Regions from separate parts of the Pseudomonas sp. CCI3.1 genome, predicted to be linked through region 3. Evidence: predicted binding sites of a transcription regulator. Region 3 holds the regulator's gene; each other region holds the start of a gene.
The links. The regulator sigma-54, encoded in region 3, starts transcription at its own class of promoters, with help from an activator protein. The targets are predictions, from matches to a motif close to ANTGGCATNNANNTTGCTNT.
Positions count from the first base shown of each region.

Region 1 (4,650 bases), 730 kb from region 3:
ACTTATAGCCCATCAAGGTGGCGCTCTTGATCCGGTTGAGAATCGTTTTGAACCAAATTGGGCTGGTAAGTGAACATTTGAGCAACTATTGCACCAATATAGTGCAATTGAGCTGAATAGATTCAGTCCCCTCAAAATACCGGCTGTACGGAGCTTTTTAGTGTCAGCGCTGATGAAATCGCTGCAGGTAAAAACGCAGGACGGGGCTCTGCTGCACCACAACGTTGCCTTCCAGTACGTTTACCAAAAGACGATGCTCGCCGCGATCAATATTGACCAGATGCAAGTCGAGGCTTGAGCTGGGCTGGCCATAGGCTTGATCGTCGAGCATCCATTGCAGGCGATGTTGGCTGTGCAAGGGTGGTGCAATGTTGATCTGCAACGCGAAGGTTCCATTGTTGGCCCGCAGCGCTTGATCAGAAGGCAGTCCGTTAATGGACAGTGTTTTGTAGGGCGCGTGAGAAGGATATGGCTCTTTTTCAGGCAGCAGTTGTTGAGTGCTGGCCGGTGGCGTAATGATCAGGGCGGGCTGGCGATTCAGCGGGGCAAGCTTCAGAGGGGAGTTGCCGGTCAGGTTTCGCGGGGTGCTGCTGTAATGGGTCTTGCCGTCAGCGTCGATGTGTTTGAACACCTGCGCATTCAGGGGCAGGGCGATCAGCCACAGAATGATCAGCAGGACGCGCACAAACTGGCAGCCAACAGGGAAAAAGCGTTGAGGGTGTTTGCACGTGTCATGGCAGCGTCCGTTTGGGAAGTCGGCTCAAGCTACAGATCGCGCTTTGGAGTGGCTGTCAGGTATGGGTGAGAAGTTGGCTGGGTATAGCCGAGGTATGTGTAAGACGTTACGCATAAAAAAGGCCTCCCGTAGGAGGCCTCTTCAGGTCACGCCGCTTTCGCGAGCGTTACTGGATTAGCAGCTGTAGTACAGCTCGTATTCCAGCGGGTGTACGAAGGTACGAACCTGGATTTCTTCTTCGCTTTTCAGGGCGATGTAAGCGTCGATGAAGTCGTCGCTGAAAACGCCGCCTTTGGTCAGGAACGCACGACCCTTGTCCAGCTCTTCCAGGGCTTCTTTCAGGCTGCCGCAAACTTGTGGGATCTCTTTGGCCTCTTCAGGCGGCAGGTCATACAGGTTTTTGTCAGCTGCGTCGCCAGGGTGGATCTTGTTCTGGATACCGTCCAGGCCAGCCATCATCAGTGCAGCGAAGCACAGGTATGGGTTGGCTGCTGGATCCGGGAAACGTGCTTCGATACGGCGAGCCTTAGGGCTGGACACGTAAGGAATACGGATCGAAGCGGAACGGTTGCGGGCCGAGTAGGCCAGCATTACCGGAGCTTCGAAACCTGGTACCAGACGCTTGTAGGAGTTGGTAGCCGGGTTGGTGAAGCCGTTCAGTGCCTTACCGTGCTTGATGATGCCGCCGATGAAGTACAGCGCGGTGTCGGACAGGCCGGCATAGCCTTCGCCAGCGAAGGTGTTCTTGCCATCTTTGGAGATGGACATGTGTACGTGCATACCCGAGCCGTTGTCGCCGTACAGAGGCTTAGGCATGAAAGTAGCGGTACGGCCGTAGGCGTCTGCCACGTTGTGTACGCAGTATTTCAGGGTCTGAACTTCGTCAGCCTTTTTCACCAGGGTGTTGAACTGCACGCCGATTTCGTTCTGGCCGGCAGTTGCCACTTCGTGGTGGTGAACTTCGATAACCAGGCCCATTTCTTCCATGGCGTTGCACATGGAGGTACGGATTTCGTGGTCATGGTCGAACGGCGGAACTGGGAAGTAGCCACCTTTCACGCCTGGACGGTGGCCTTTGTTGCCGCCTTCCACGTCCTGGTCGGACATCCACGAACCTTGTTCAGAGTAGATCTTGAACATGGAGCCGCTGATGTCGGACTTGAACTTCACTTGGTCGAAGATGAAGAATTCTGGCTCCGGGCCGACAAAAACGGTGTCGCCGATACCGGTGGACTTCAGGTATTCCTCGGCACGGGTAGCGATGGCGCGCGGGTCGCGGTCATAGCCTTGCATGGTCGAAGGTTCGATGATGTCGCACACCAGGATCAGCGTTGGCTGTTCGGTGAACGGGTCCAGAACGGCAGTGCTGTCGTCTGGCAGCAGGATCATGTCGGACGCTTCGATGCCTTTCCAGCCGGCAATGGAGGAACCGTCGAACATCTTGCCGTCGGTAAAGAAGTTTTCATCCAGCGCATCACGGGCCGGCATGGTCACGTGGTGCTGAGTGCCTTTGGTGTCAGTGAAGCGCAGATCAATCCACTTGACGTCATGATCTTTGATGAGTTGAACCGACTTCGACATAGTGTCCTCCGGGGTGGCTTAGGGCTGTTAGTTACGTGCCCTTATTAAGTGGTTGATGCCGGCGCGAATACTCTGCCAAGGCAACCTGCCTCACAAGGGAGCAAATTGCATGCCAGTGCCCCGACTTGGGTTTATTGCCCCAATCTCAAGCAGGTTAGAGGCGAAGACTACCGATTAGGCGCATTTATCGCACTCAAATGAAGCGATTAAAGGCGTTTATGTTCCATTTTGGTGCAGTGAAAACCGTTTGTACGATAACTGGTTAAACCTTGAGCAATTTCCGCTATAATCCGCGCCCCCCTTTTTTGGCAGGCTGCTCGCGCGCTGTTTTCATGAAACTAATCGTTAAAGTCTTCCCCGAAATCACTATCAAGAGCCGCCCGGTTCGGATGCGTTTCGTCCGTCAACTGGCCAAAAACATCCGTGCTGTGCTCCGCGATCTGGACCCGGCTGTGGTGGTGACGGGCGTGTGGGACAACATCGAGCTGCAAACGCGCGTAAGTGACCCTAAAGCCTTGAAAGAAATGACCGAACGCCTGAGCTGCATGCCGGGTATCGCGCATTTTCTTCAAGTCGACGAGTACCCGCTGGGTGACTTCGACGACGTCGTCGAGAAGTGCAAATTGCACTTTGGCGATGCGCTGGCCGGCAAGATTTTTTCCGTGCGTTGCAAGCGCGGTGGCAAGCACCCATTTACCTCGATGGAAATCGAGAAATACGTCGGCAGCAAGCTGCGTCGTGAGTGTGGGGCGGCCGGAATTGATCTGAAAAAGCCGGAAATTGAAGTGCGCTTCGAAATTCGCGACCAACGGTTGTTTGTGATTCACAGCCAGCACGACAGCATAGGCGGCTTCCCGCTGGGCTCTCTGGAACAGACCCTGGTGTTGATGTCCGGTGGTTTCGACTCAACCGTCGCGGCTTACCAGATCATGCGTCGCGGCCTGATGAGCCACTTTTGCTTCTTCAACCTGGGCGGTCGTGCCCATGAACTGGGCGTGATGGAAGTCGCGCACTATATATGGAAGAAGTACGGCAGCTCGCAGCGCGTGCTGTTTGTCAGCGTTCCGTTCGAAGAAGTTTTGGGCGAAATTCTCGGTAAAGTCGATAACAGTCATATGGGCGTCATTTTGAAGCGTATGATGTTGCGCGCTGCGACCCGTATCGCCGAACGTCTCGAAATTGAAGTGCTGGTCACCGGTGAAGCGATTTCCCAGGTGTCGAGCCAGACGCTGCCCAACTTGTCGCTGATTGACTCGGCTACCGACAAACTGGTGTTGCGTCCGCTGATTGCGAGCCATAAGCAGGACATCATTGATCAGGCGGTTGAAATCGGTACGGCCGATTTTGCCAAGCACATGCCTGAGTATTGCGGGGTAATTTCGGTCAACCCCAAGACCCACGCCAAACGCAACCGCGTGGAGTATGAAGAACAACAGTTCGATATGGCCGTGCTTGAGCGAGCGCTTGAGCGGGCCAAAATGGTGCCGATTGATCGAGTAATCGATGAATTGGGCCAGGACTTGCAAGTCGAAGAAGTCAGCGAAGTGCTGGCGGGCCAGATCGTGATCGACATCCGTCACCCGGATGCTCAGGAAGATCAACCGCTGGAACTGGCTGGCATCGAAGTACAAGCGATGCCGTTCTATGCACTGAACAGCCGCTTCAAGGAACTGGATGACACCCGTCAGTACCTGTTGTATTGCGACAAAGGCGTGATGAGTCGCCTGCATGCTCACCATTTGCTCAGTGAGGGACATGCCAATGTGCGCGTTTATCGACCGAGCTAAGAGCCCGGGGCTGTATGCCTGTGGCCTGCGTCACCGGCCCCCCGACGCCGCCGTCAAGCTGTAACGGCTTGCACGGACTCTACTGTTAATCGCTGCCTGGACTCAGTCAGCACACCGAATCCTCTGATCGAGATACACAAGTGATCGAAAATCTACGTAACATCGCCATCATTGCTCACGTTGACCACGGTAAAACTACCCTGGTAGACAAACTCTTGCGTCAATCCGGCACTCTGGAGCGCGGCGAGCTTAACGACGAACGCGTGATGGACTCCAACGACCAGGAGAAAGAGCGCGGTATTACCATTCTGGCAAAAAACACTGCCATCAACTGGAACGGCTACCACATCAACATCGTGGATACCCCGGGCCACGCCGACTTCGGTGGTGAAGTAGAACGCGTAATGTCGATGGTTGACTCCGTTCTGCTGCTGGTTGACGCTCAAGACGGCCCTATGCCGCAAACCCGCTTTGTGACCAAGAAGGCTTTCGAAGCCGGCCTGCGTCCAATCGTGGTTATCAACAAAGTTGACCGTCCAGGCGCTC
Region 1 covers NZ_JAVIWO010000001.1:2,941,341-2,945,990, reverse strand. Annotated here, with positions in the region: gene RGV06_RS13330 (DUF4124 domain-containing protein) at 164-685, opposite strand; gene glnA (glutamate--ammonia ligase) at 911-2,317, opposite strand; gene thiI (tRNA uracil 4-sulfurtransferase ThiI) at 2,650-4,104, shown strand; gene typA (translational GTPase TypA) at 4,245-4,650, shown strand, end outside.
Region 1: glnA (glutamate--ammonia ligase) is a predicted target of sigma-54. The motif match lies at 2,415-2,434, and genes of this name have one in related genera.

Region 2 (4,650 bases), 430 kb from region 3:
TGTTTCTCTCCTTGAGGCGTATGAGTCGGCTTAGAGGCCAATGGTCTGGACTTTGGATATGCCAATGCTGCCCAGGCCTGCGAGGTTGAGCATGATTTCGCCACCCGTCTTGCTCAGGGTCACGCTGTTAACCGTGGCAGGCAGGTAGGTGGTGAGCGCCGTCGTACCGGTGTCGGTTTTGCTCGATGCGGTGAAGGTGTACGAACCCTTGTCCAGCAGCACGCCGTCGTCGTCCTTGCCATCCCAGGTAAAGCCCGCGTTACCGGCCTTCTGGGTGCCCATGTCGATCGTGCGAACCACTTCACCGTCCGCATTGGTAATGCTGATCACGGGATTGGAGTTGGCGTCCTGGACCACCACGGTGCCGTTGAATGGTTTTTCGCTGGCAGGGTCTACGTAAGCTTCACCGGTTTGCACAATCACCGAGCGACCCACCAGGGACGAGGCCTGCAAGGCTTGCGAAGACTGGAAATTGCCCGAGAGAGAAGTCACCGTATCGTTAAGCGTGGTGATGCCTTCCAGGCTACTGAACTGGGCCAGTTGCGCGACGAACGCAGTGTTGTCCTGCGGGTCCAGCGGGTTCTGGTTTTTCAGTTGGGTAACCAGCAGTTGCAGGAACGCATCCTTGCCCAGCGCCGTGTTCCCGGACGCAGCCTTGGAGGCCGCCGCCAGACTGGTATCGGTGGTCTTGGCCTGGGCTGAGTTGGCAAGCACCTGGTTAAGGGTCATGCCGCTGGTGGAATCGGTCACACTCATTTGCGTCGCCCCTTATCACTGACCGAGGGTCAGGACCTTCTGCATCATGGTTTTGGCGGTATTCATCAACTCGGCGTTGGTTTGGAACGAACGGCTGGCAGAAATCATGTCAGCCATTTCTTCAACCACATTGACGTTGGGGTAGTACACATAGCCCTTGGCGTCTGCAGAAGGATGATTAGGCTCGTAACGGGCCTGAAGCTCGCTTTGGTCTTCAACCACACCCAGCACTTGTACACCTTGGCCTGCAGCGTCCTGGTTCTGGAACAGCGAGCCGCCGGTGGTGCTTTGCGCGCCTTCAAACACGGTGGCGAACACCGGATGACGGGCACGGTAGGTCTGGTCGATGCTCGAAGACACGGTGTCAGCGTTGGCGATGTTGCTGGCCACGGTGTTCAGACGCGTGGTCTGGGCGCTCATGCCACTACCGGCAATATTGAAAACACTGGATAGAGACATGAATTACTCCCCGCGCAGGGCCGACATCAGCCCTTTGAATTTGCTGTTGAGCAGGGTGAAGCTGGCCTGGAAGTTGACCGCATTCTCTGCGTAGTTCGATTGCTCCAACTGAGCATCCACGGTGTTCTGGTCGATCGAGGGTTGCATCGGGGTGCGGTACAGCAGCGACTCGTCGCCACTGCTCAGGCCCTGCGCTTCGATATGGCGAGTGTTGGTCTTGTTCAACGCAAAAGCGCCGCTCTGGTTTTTGTCGCTCTGTGCGGCGAGCACCGAGGCAAAGTCCAGATCCCGAGCTTTGTAGTTCGGTGTATCGGCGTTGGCGATATTGTTGGCCAGTACTTCAGCGCGCTGAGCGCGAAAGCCCAGGGCTTGCTCATGGATACCAAGCGCTTTATCGAAGCTGATGCTCATGTCGGAAAACCTTTGTGGGCTGACCTGAGAATGTGATTCAGGCTTTACATGACAGGGATAGAGCAAACCCCGTGCCAGTTTTTACAGCCCCGTATTTCAAGGGTTTGCCGGGATGCGGACAGCGGCAATGCCAGAAAAGCGGCAACGGCTGACCGCTGACTGCCGCTTTTCTGCCGCTTTTTATCGGACAACGCAAAACCGGTGGGAGCGAGCCTGCTCGCGAAGGCCGTTCGCGAGCAGGCTCGCTCCCACGGAGGTTACTTGGCCTGGTAGATGATGCCCGGGCTACATTGGACCATCTGGTAGTGATCCGGCAAGCCGTTGAGGGCTTCAGAGGCTCCCAAAAACAGGTAGCCGCCCGGCTTCAAGGTGCTGTGAATACGCAGCAGGATGTCTTTTTTCACTTCTGCCGAGAAGTAGATCAACACGTTGCGGCAAAACACGATGTCGAACTTGCCAAACCCTGCGTAGCTGTCCAGCAGGTTGAAGGAGCGGAACTCTACCCGGCTCTTGATCGGCGCCTTGAGCACCCAGCGCCCCGGCCCCTTGGGGTCGAAATAGCGCTGCAGGCGTTCGGGCGACAGACCACGGCCAATCGCCAGGTTGTCGTACTCGCCGGTTCTGCAAGTATTGAGCATCTGGGCCGACAGGTCGGTGGCAAAAATCTGCACCCCCGCTTTCAACTGCCCAAGATTGCTGCGCTCAAACTCGTCAATCGCCATCGACAACGAGTACGGCTCCTGCCCCGAAGAACAGGCCGCCGACCAGATGCGCAACCGCTGGCCCGGACTGGCCTTGATTTGCTCAGGCAGCACCTTGTTCTTCAATACTTCGAAGGGGTAGGTATCGCGAAACCACAGGGTTTCGTTGGTGGTCATGGCATCGACCACCTGTTCGCGCAGCCCGCTGCGCGGCTGGCTCTGGATACGCTGAATCAGCTCGCCCAAGGACTTGATACCTTGCTGCTCCATCAGCTTGTTGAGCCGACTGGAGACAAGGTACTGCTTGTTATCACCCAGCAAAATGCCACAGGCTTTTTCCAGGAAGACCCGGAACTGTTCAAAATCCAAATTAGCCGTCGACAAATGTCCTGCCTCTTAAATCGTTTTGACAGCCAGGGATGAGCCCTGGCTGTGGTCTGCTGCTTTGATCCGGTCAACTACCCGGGATGCCAGGTCATCTGGCCGGAACTTGGCCAAAAAGTCATCGGCACCGACTTTTTTCACCATCGCCTGGTTGAATACCCCGGACAACGAAGTATGCAGAATGATGTGCAACTTTTGCATCCGCGGATCGTTACGGATTTCAGCGGTCAGGGTGTAGCCGTCCATTTCCGGCATCTCGATATCCGAGATCATCATCAGAAACTCTTCAGACGGGTCCTTGCCCTCCTCCACCAGCTTGCGCAGGTAGTCCAGCGCCTGACGGCCGTCGTTCAGCGACACCACTTCAACACCGACCGTTTGCAGGCAACGGGCAACCTGCTTGCGCGCCACCGACGAATCGTCGACGGTCAGCACCCGCAATGACAGTGCCTTGCTTCGGGTTTCGACATCCACCACGCCATGGGTGATGGTTTCAGGTGATGGCGAGACTTCTGCCAGGACCTTTTCAACATCGATGATTTCAACCAGTTGGTCGTCCAGCCGGGTGACGGCCGTCAAGTAATGGTCGTTACCCGTGCCCTTGGGCGGCGGGTGAATATCTTCCCAGTTCATGTTAACGATGCGTTCGACCGAGCGAACCAGAAAACCCTGAGTCTTGGTGTTGTACTCGGTGATGATCACAAACGGGCTGCTTTGATCTTTCAGGGGGCCCGCCCCGGTGGCCATGGCCAGATCAAGAATCGGGATGGTCGCGCCTCGAATGCTCGCCACACCACAGACCACGGGATGGGATTTGGGAATCAAGGTCAGTTTCGGGCATTGAAGCACCTCCCTGACCTTGAACACATTGATCCCGTAAAGCTGTGGCCCATCCAGACGAAACAACAACAGTTCCAGGCGGTTTTGCCCGACCAGTTGAGTGCGCTGGTTAACCGCATCCATCATCCCGGCCATAGTCAGCTCCTCTTAAAAACTTCAAGTTTCATCACGCAGTTCCCGGTAAACGGCACGGGGCTTGCTTTTTTATCGGCCATGAACGCAAAAACGACAATTTCCTGCCACCGGCCCTTCCTTCAGACCCTGCGTCGCAGCTGTCTGAGTGTCCTGGCGGCTGGCACCCTGCTTGGCACAGGCACTTATAGCAAGGCTGATGCGTTTACGTCGCCTGAACAGCTTATCGGCGTGACCCAGGGCTTTCTTGAATTCACCGTTGAAGACTACCTGGCCACCAGCCAGACCGAAGGTCGATATCAGATCCAGGTCAACAACCTGGACCCCCGTCTGCGACTGGCCCACTGCGACAAGGAATTGACAGCCACCCTCGAAAGCCCGGCCCAACCCATGGGCCGGGTGATCGTGCGCGTACGCTGCGAAGGGCTCTCACCGTGGACCATCTTCGTTCCCGCTCAGGTCAAACTGTTCCGGGACGTGGTCACCGTCAATCACCCCCTCCAGCGTGGCAGGGTGATCGACTATGCCGATGTGACCTTGCGCGAGCGGGATATCAGCCTGATCAATCAGGGATACCTGACTGCCACTGAACTGGCGGTGGGTCAAAAGCTGCTGAGGCCCATGGTCACCGATCAAGTGCTGACCCTCACGCACCTGGAACAGGTTGCCGCCGTACGCAAGGGCGATCACGTGGTCATCAGCGCGCGTAGCGGTACATTAAGTGTCAAAATGCCCGGCGAAGCCCTGTCAGACGGTGGGCTCAGCGAACAGATACGAGTAAAAAACCTGAATTCCAAGCGTGTGATCCGGGCCCGAGTGACAGCACCCGGTCAAGTTGAAGTGGCATTGTAGGAAAGTTGGCATCAGTCTCTCTACTTTCCTACACTGTGGTTTGACGCAGATCAGTACAGTTCTGTGTGAAGCTATGATTAATCGAGCCTAAAGTTTTTCCGGGTATGGCCGAAAA
Region 2 covers NZ_JAVIWO010000001.1:1,780,335-1,784,984, forward strand. Annotated here, with positions in the region: gene flgE (flagellar hook protein FlgE) at 1-1, opposite strand, end outside; gene RGV06_RS08160 (flagellar hook assembly protein FlgD) at 31-756, opposite strand; gene flgC (flagellar basal body rod protein FlgC) at 772-1,215, opposite strand; gene flgB (flagellar basal body rod protein FlgB) at 1,219-1,626, opposite strand; gene cheR (protein-glutamate O-methyltransferase CheR) at 1,884-2,711, opposite strand; gene RGV06_RS08180 (chemotaxis protein CheV) at 2,724-3,686, opposite strand; gene flgA (flagellar basal body P-ring formation chaperone FlgA) at 3,765-4,535, shown strand.
Region 2: flgB (flagellar basal body rod protein FlgB) is a predicted target of sigma-54. The motif match lies at 1,686-1,705, and genes of this name have one in related genera.

Region 3 (4,650 bases):
CCCGCAGAAGCAATATGCGCAGACCGAGCGAGACGTTAGAATCGACGGTGCTGGCGGCGTTACTACTGGCAAGGGAATGAAAGCATATTTGAAAGACGGCAGGATGGACCTGCTGTCCAACGTAAGAGGACAGTATGAGTCTCGTTAAAACCCTCCCTTTATTGCTCAGCTTGAGCGCAGCACTGGGAAGCGTGAGCGCCTGGGCTCTGCCGAACGACAACGAGCAACCTATCCGCATTCAGGCCAACGAAGCACAACTGGATGACAAGCAAGGCATCGCCACCTACAAGGGCGATGTGATCATCACCCAGGGCTCGATGAAAATCACCGGCAACACCGTCACCATCACCCGTAACGCAGCGGGCGAAATCGACGTGGTGACCTCCGTAGGCAACCTGGCTTACTTCGAGCAACTGCAAAAAGCCACAGATCCTAAACCGGTTCAGGCTTACGCCGTGACCATTCAGTACCATGCGCCGCAAAATCGCATCGTGCTGATCGACAAGGCCAAAGTCATCAACGACGGCAACACCACCGAAGGCGAGAAAATCGTTTACGACACGGTGAAACAAGTCGCCAACGCCGGTCGTGCAAATGGTAGCCAGGTAACAGCGCCTCGCCCACGCATCGACATGGTGATCCAGCCCAAGAAGAAAACCGACCCGCAGAAGGCCCAGTAATGGCAACTCTGAAAGCCCAGCATCTGGCCAAAAGCTACAAGAGCCGTCAGGTAGTACGTGATGTCAGCCTGTCGATCGACAGCGGGCAAATCGTGGGCTTGCTCGGCCCTAACGGTGCGGGCAAGACTACGTGCTTCTACATGATTGTCGGCCTGGTGCATGCCGATCAGGGTCGCGTCCTGATCGATGATCTGGATGTCAGCCACGAACCGATGCACGGCCGCGCACGCGCCGGCATTGGTTACTTGCCGCAGGAAGCCTCGATTTTCCGCAAACTGTCTGTAGCGGATAACATCATGGCGATCCTCGAGACACGCAAGGAGCTCGACAAGGCCAGTCGGCGCAAAGAGCTGGAAAGCCTGCTGCAGGAGTTCCACATCAACCACATCCGCGACAACCTGGGCATGAGCCTGTCGGGTGGTGAACGTCGCCGGGTCGAAATTGCCCGCGCCTTGGCCACTGCGCCCAAGTTCATCCTCCTCGACGAGCCGTTCGCCGGGGTTGACCCGATTTCGGTGGGCGATATCAAGCAAATCATTCATCACCTCAAGGCCAAAGGCATTGGCGTGCTGATCACCGATCACAACGTGCGCGAAACACTCGATATCTGCGAAACCGCTTATATCGTGAACGACGGACAGTTGATCGCTGAAGGTGATGCAGAAACGATTCTTGCCAACAAACTGGTGAGAGAAGTTTACCTGGGCCACGAGTTCCGCCTGTAAATCCAGGCATGGAGCGTGTTGCCAGAGCACCAGGGGCAGTAAAAAGTCCCCATGATTTTTATTGCCCAGCCGCTCATTGGCGCGCTCTAAATTGGTTTGCCCATCGCCGTGGAAACTAATTGAGAACGCCCCCTAGGCAAACGCACCGGTTTCAGGCATATAATTTGCTTATGTTTGGCGCTCACGCGCCCTGTAGTGGATGGCGCCATGTGCGCCGGCGAATAAGGTGTTAAGCCCCTGCCATGAAACCATCGCTAGTCCTGAGAATGGGCCAGCAGCTGACTATGACACCTCAGCTGCAACAGGCCATCCGCCTGCTCCAATTGTCGACCCTCGACCTGCAACAGGAAATCCAGGAAGCCCTGGAGTCCAATCCGATGCTCGAACGCCAGGAAGAAGGCGACGACTTCGACAATGCAGACCCCTTGGCCGACAACATCGAGCAAAAACCCAATACCGACGTTCAGGAGCCCACCTATCAGGAGTCCGCACAGACTGTAGACAACCTGGAAGACGGCGACTGGGGCGACCGCATCCCCAACGAGCTGCCTGTGGACACGGCCTGGGAGGATGTTTATCAGACCAGCGCCAGCAGCCTGCCAAGCAACGACGATGACGAGTGGGACTTCACCACCCGTACGTCTGCTGGCGAGAGTCTGCAAAGCCACTTGCTATGGCAGTTGAACCTTGCACCGATGTCCGACACCGACCGACTGATCGGTGTAACCCTCATCGACTGCATCAATAACCAGGGCTACCTGGACGAAACCCTCGAAGAGATTCTCGAAGCGTTCGACCCTGAGCTGGATATCGAACTCGACGAAATTGAAGCCGTATTACACCGCATTCAGCAATTCGAACCCTCCGGCATTGGTGCTCGTAATCTTGGCGAGTGCCTGCTGCTGCAATTGCGCCAGCTCCCGGCCAAGACGCCGTGGCTGAGCGAAGCCAAACGCCTGGTCACGGATTACATCGACTTGCTGGGCGCACGCGACTACAGCCAGCTCATGCGCCGCATGAAGCTCAAAGAAGACGAGCTGCGCCAGGTCATCGAACTGGTACAAAGCCTCAACCCGCGCCCCGGCTCGCAAATCGAGTCCAGCGAAGCCGAGTACGTCGTTCCGGACGTGATCGTGCGCAAGGATAACGAACGCTGGCTGGTAGAACTCAACCAGGAATCAGTGCCACGCCTGCGGGTGAACCCGCAATACGCAGGCTTCGTGCGCCGTGCCGACACCAGTGCCGACAACACCTTTATGCGCAACCAGCTGCAAGAAGCGCGCTGGTTTATCAAAAGCCTGCAGAGCCGCAACGAAACCCTGATGAAAGTGGCGACCCAAATCGTCGAGCATCAGCGCGGTTTTCTGGAGTATGGCGACGAGGCCATGAAGCCACTGGTACTGCATGACATCGCAGAAGCAGTGGGCATGCACGAATCCACCATTTCGCGTGTTACCACACAAAAATTCATGCATACCCCGCGTGGTATTTATGAGCTGAAGTATTTTTTCTCCAGCCACGTCAGCACCTCTGAAGGCGGCGAATGCTCCTCCACTGCCATCCGTGCCATCATCAAAAAACTGGTTGCCGCTGAAAATCAGAAAAAGCCGTTGAGTGACAGCAAGATCGCTGGTTTACTGGAGGCACAAGGTATTCAGGTAGCCCGTCGCACCGTCGCCAAGTACCGCGAATCCCTAGGGATAGCGCCTTCGAGCGAACGCAAGCGTTTGATGTAAGCCACGGACCCCGGCGTTTCAGTGGCAGGCTGCTCGGCCTGCCACTTTATGCAATGGCATCAAAGGAGAAACTGTATGCAAGTCAACATCAGTGGACACCAACTGGAAGTCACCGAACCGCTACGCGCTTACATCGGCGAAAAACTCGACCGACTTGAGCGTCATTTCGACAAGATTACCAACGTACAGGTAACGATGGCGGTCGAAAAACTGAAACAGAAAATCGAAGCTACCTTGCATATCCATGGAGGAGAAGTCGTTGCCAACGCCGAGCATGACGACATGTATGCCGCCATTGATCTGCTCACTGACAAGCTTGATCGCCAACTGAAAAAGCATAAGGAAAAGACCCAAAGCCTGCTCCAGGGCGCGACCGGTCGTTAATACTCCCTACCCATGATCCGACTTGAAAGTATCCTGACCCCCGGCCGTTCCTTGGTGAACGCGCCGGGCGGCAGTAAAAAGCGCGCACTCGAACACATTGCCAACCTGATCAGCCGCGAAGTGCCTGGTCTCGAAATGCAGGATGTTTTTGAGAGCCTTATCGCCCGTGAAAAACTGGGTTCCACTGGTTTTGGTAACGGCATCGCCATACCCCATTGCCGCCTCAAGGGCTGTGAGTCGCCTGTAAGCGCCTTGCTTCACCTCGACGCCCCTATAGATTTCGACGCCATCGATGGCGCGCCGGTCGACCTGCTTTTCGTTTTGCTGGTGCCAGAAGCGGCAACCGATGCACACCTGGAACTGCTTCGGCAGATTGCCAGCATGCTCGATCGTAAAGACGTGCGCGAAAGACTGCGCACCGCACCCAGCAACGAAGCGTTGTATCAGGTTGTTCTGGACGTACAGAACGGTCATTAATCATGCGCTTAGTAATTGTCAGCGGACGCTCCGGCTCCGGTAAAAGTACTGCCCTCGCCGTCCTTGAAGACAACGGTTTCTATTGCATCGACAACCTGCCGGCAGGTTTGCTGCCGGAACTGGCCGAGCGCGCGCTGATTCACACCGAATTGGCTCAGCCGTTGGTGGCCGTGTCGATTGACGCGCGAAACCTGCCAAGCCACTTGTCACGCTTTCCTCAGTTGCTTGAAGAGGTTCGCAACCGGCATATCCAGTGCGATGTCCTGTACCTGGATGCCGACGAAGAAACCCTGCTCAAGCGCTTCTCGGAAACACGCAGGCGTCACCCGCTCAGCAGTGCAAGCCGCTCGCTTGCCGAGGCCATTCGCGATGAAACCCAACTGCTTGGACCGATCGCCGACCTCGCTGACCTGACCATCAACACCACCAATCTGAACCTGTATCAGCTGCGCGACACCATCAAGCTGCGCTTGCTGAACAAACCAGAACCCGGCACCGCCTTTTTGGTTGAGTCGTTTGGCTTCAAGCGCGGGATGCCAGTGGATGCCGACCTGGTCTTTGACGTACGTTGCCTGCCCAACCCGTATTGGAAACCGGAACTGCGTGAGCAATCCGGATTGGATCAGCCGGTTGCCGACTACCTGGCAG
Region 3 covers NZ_JAVIWO010000001.1:2,210,262-2,214,911, forward strand. Annotated here, with positions in the region: gene lptC (LPS export ABC transporter periplasmic protein LptC) at 1-148, shown strand, start outside; gene lptA (lipopolysaccharide transport periplasmic protein LptA) at 135-680, shown strand; gene lptB (LPS export ABC transporter ATP-binding protein) at 680-1,405, shown strand; gene RGV06_RS10190 (RNA polymerase factor sigma-54) at 1,648-3,141, shown strand; gene hpf (ribosome hibernation-promoting factor, HPF/YfiA family) at 3,217-3,525, shown strand; gene ptsN (PTS IIA-like nitrogen regulatory protein PtsN) at 3,538-4,002, shown strand; gene rapZ (RNase adapter RapZ) at 4,005-4,650, shown strand, end outside.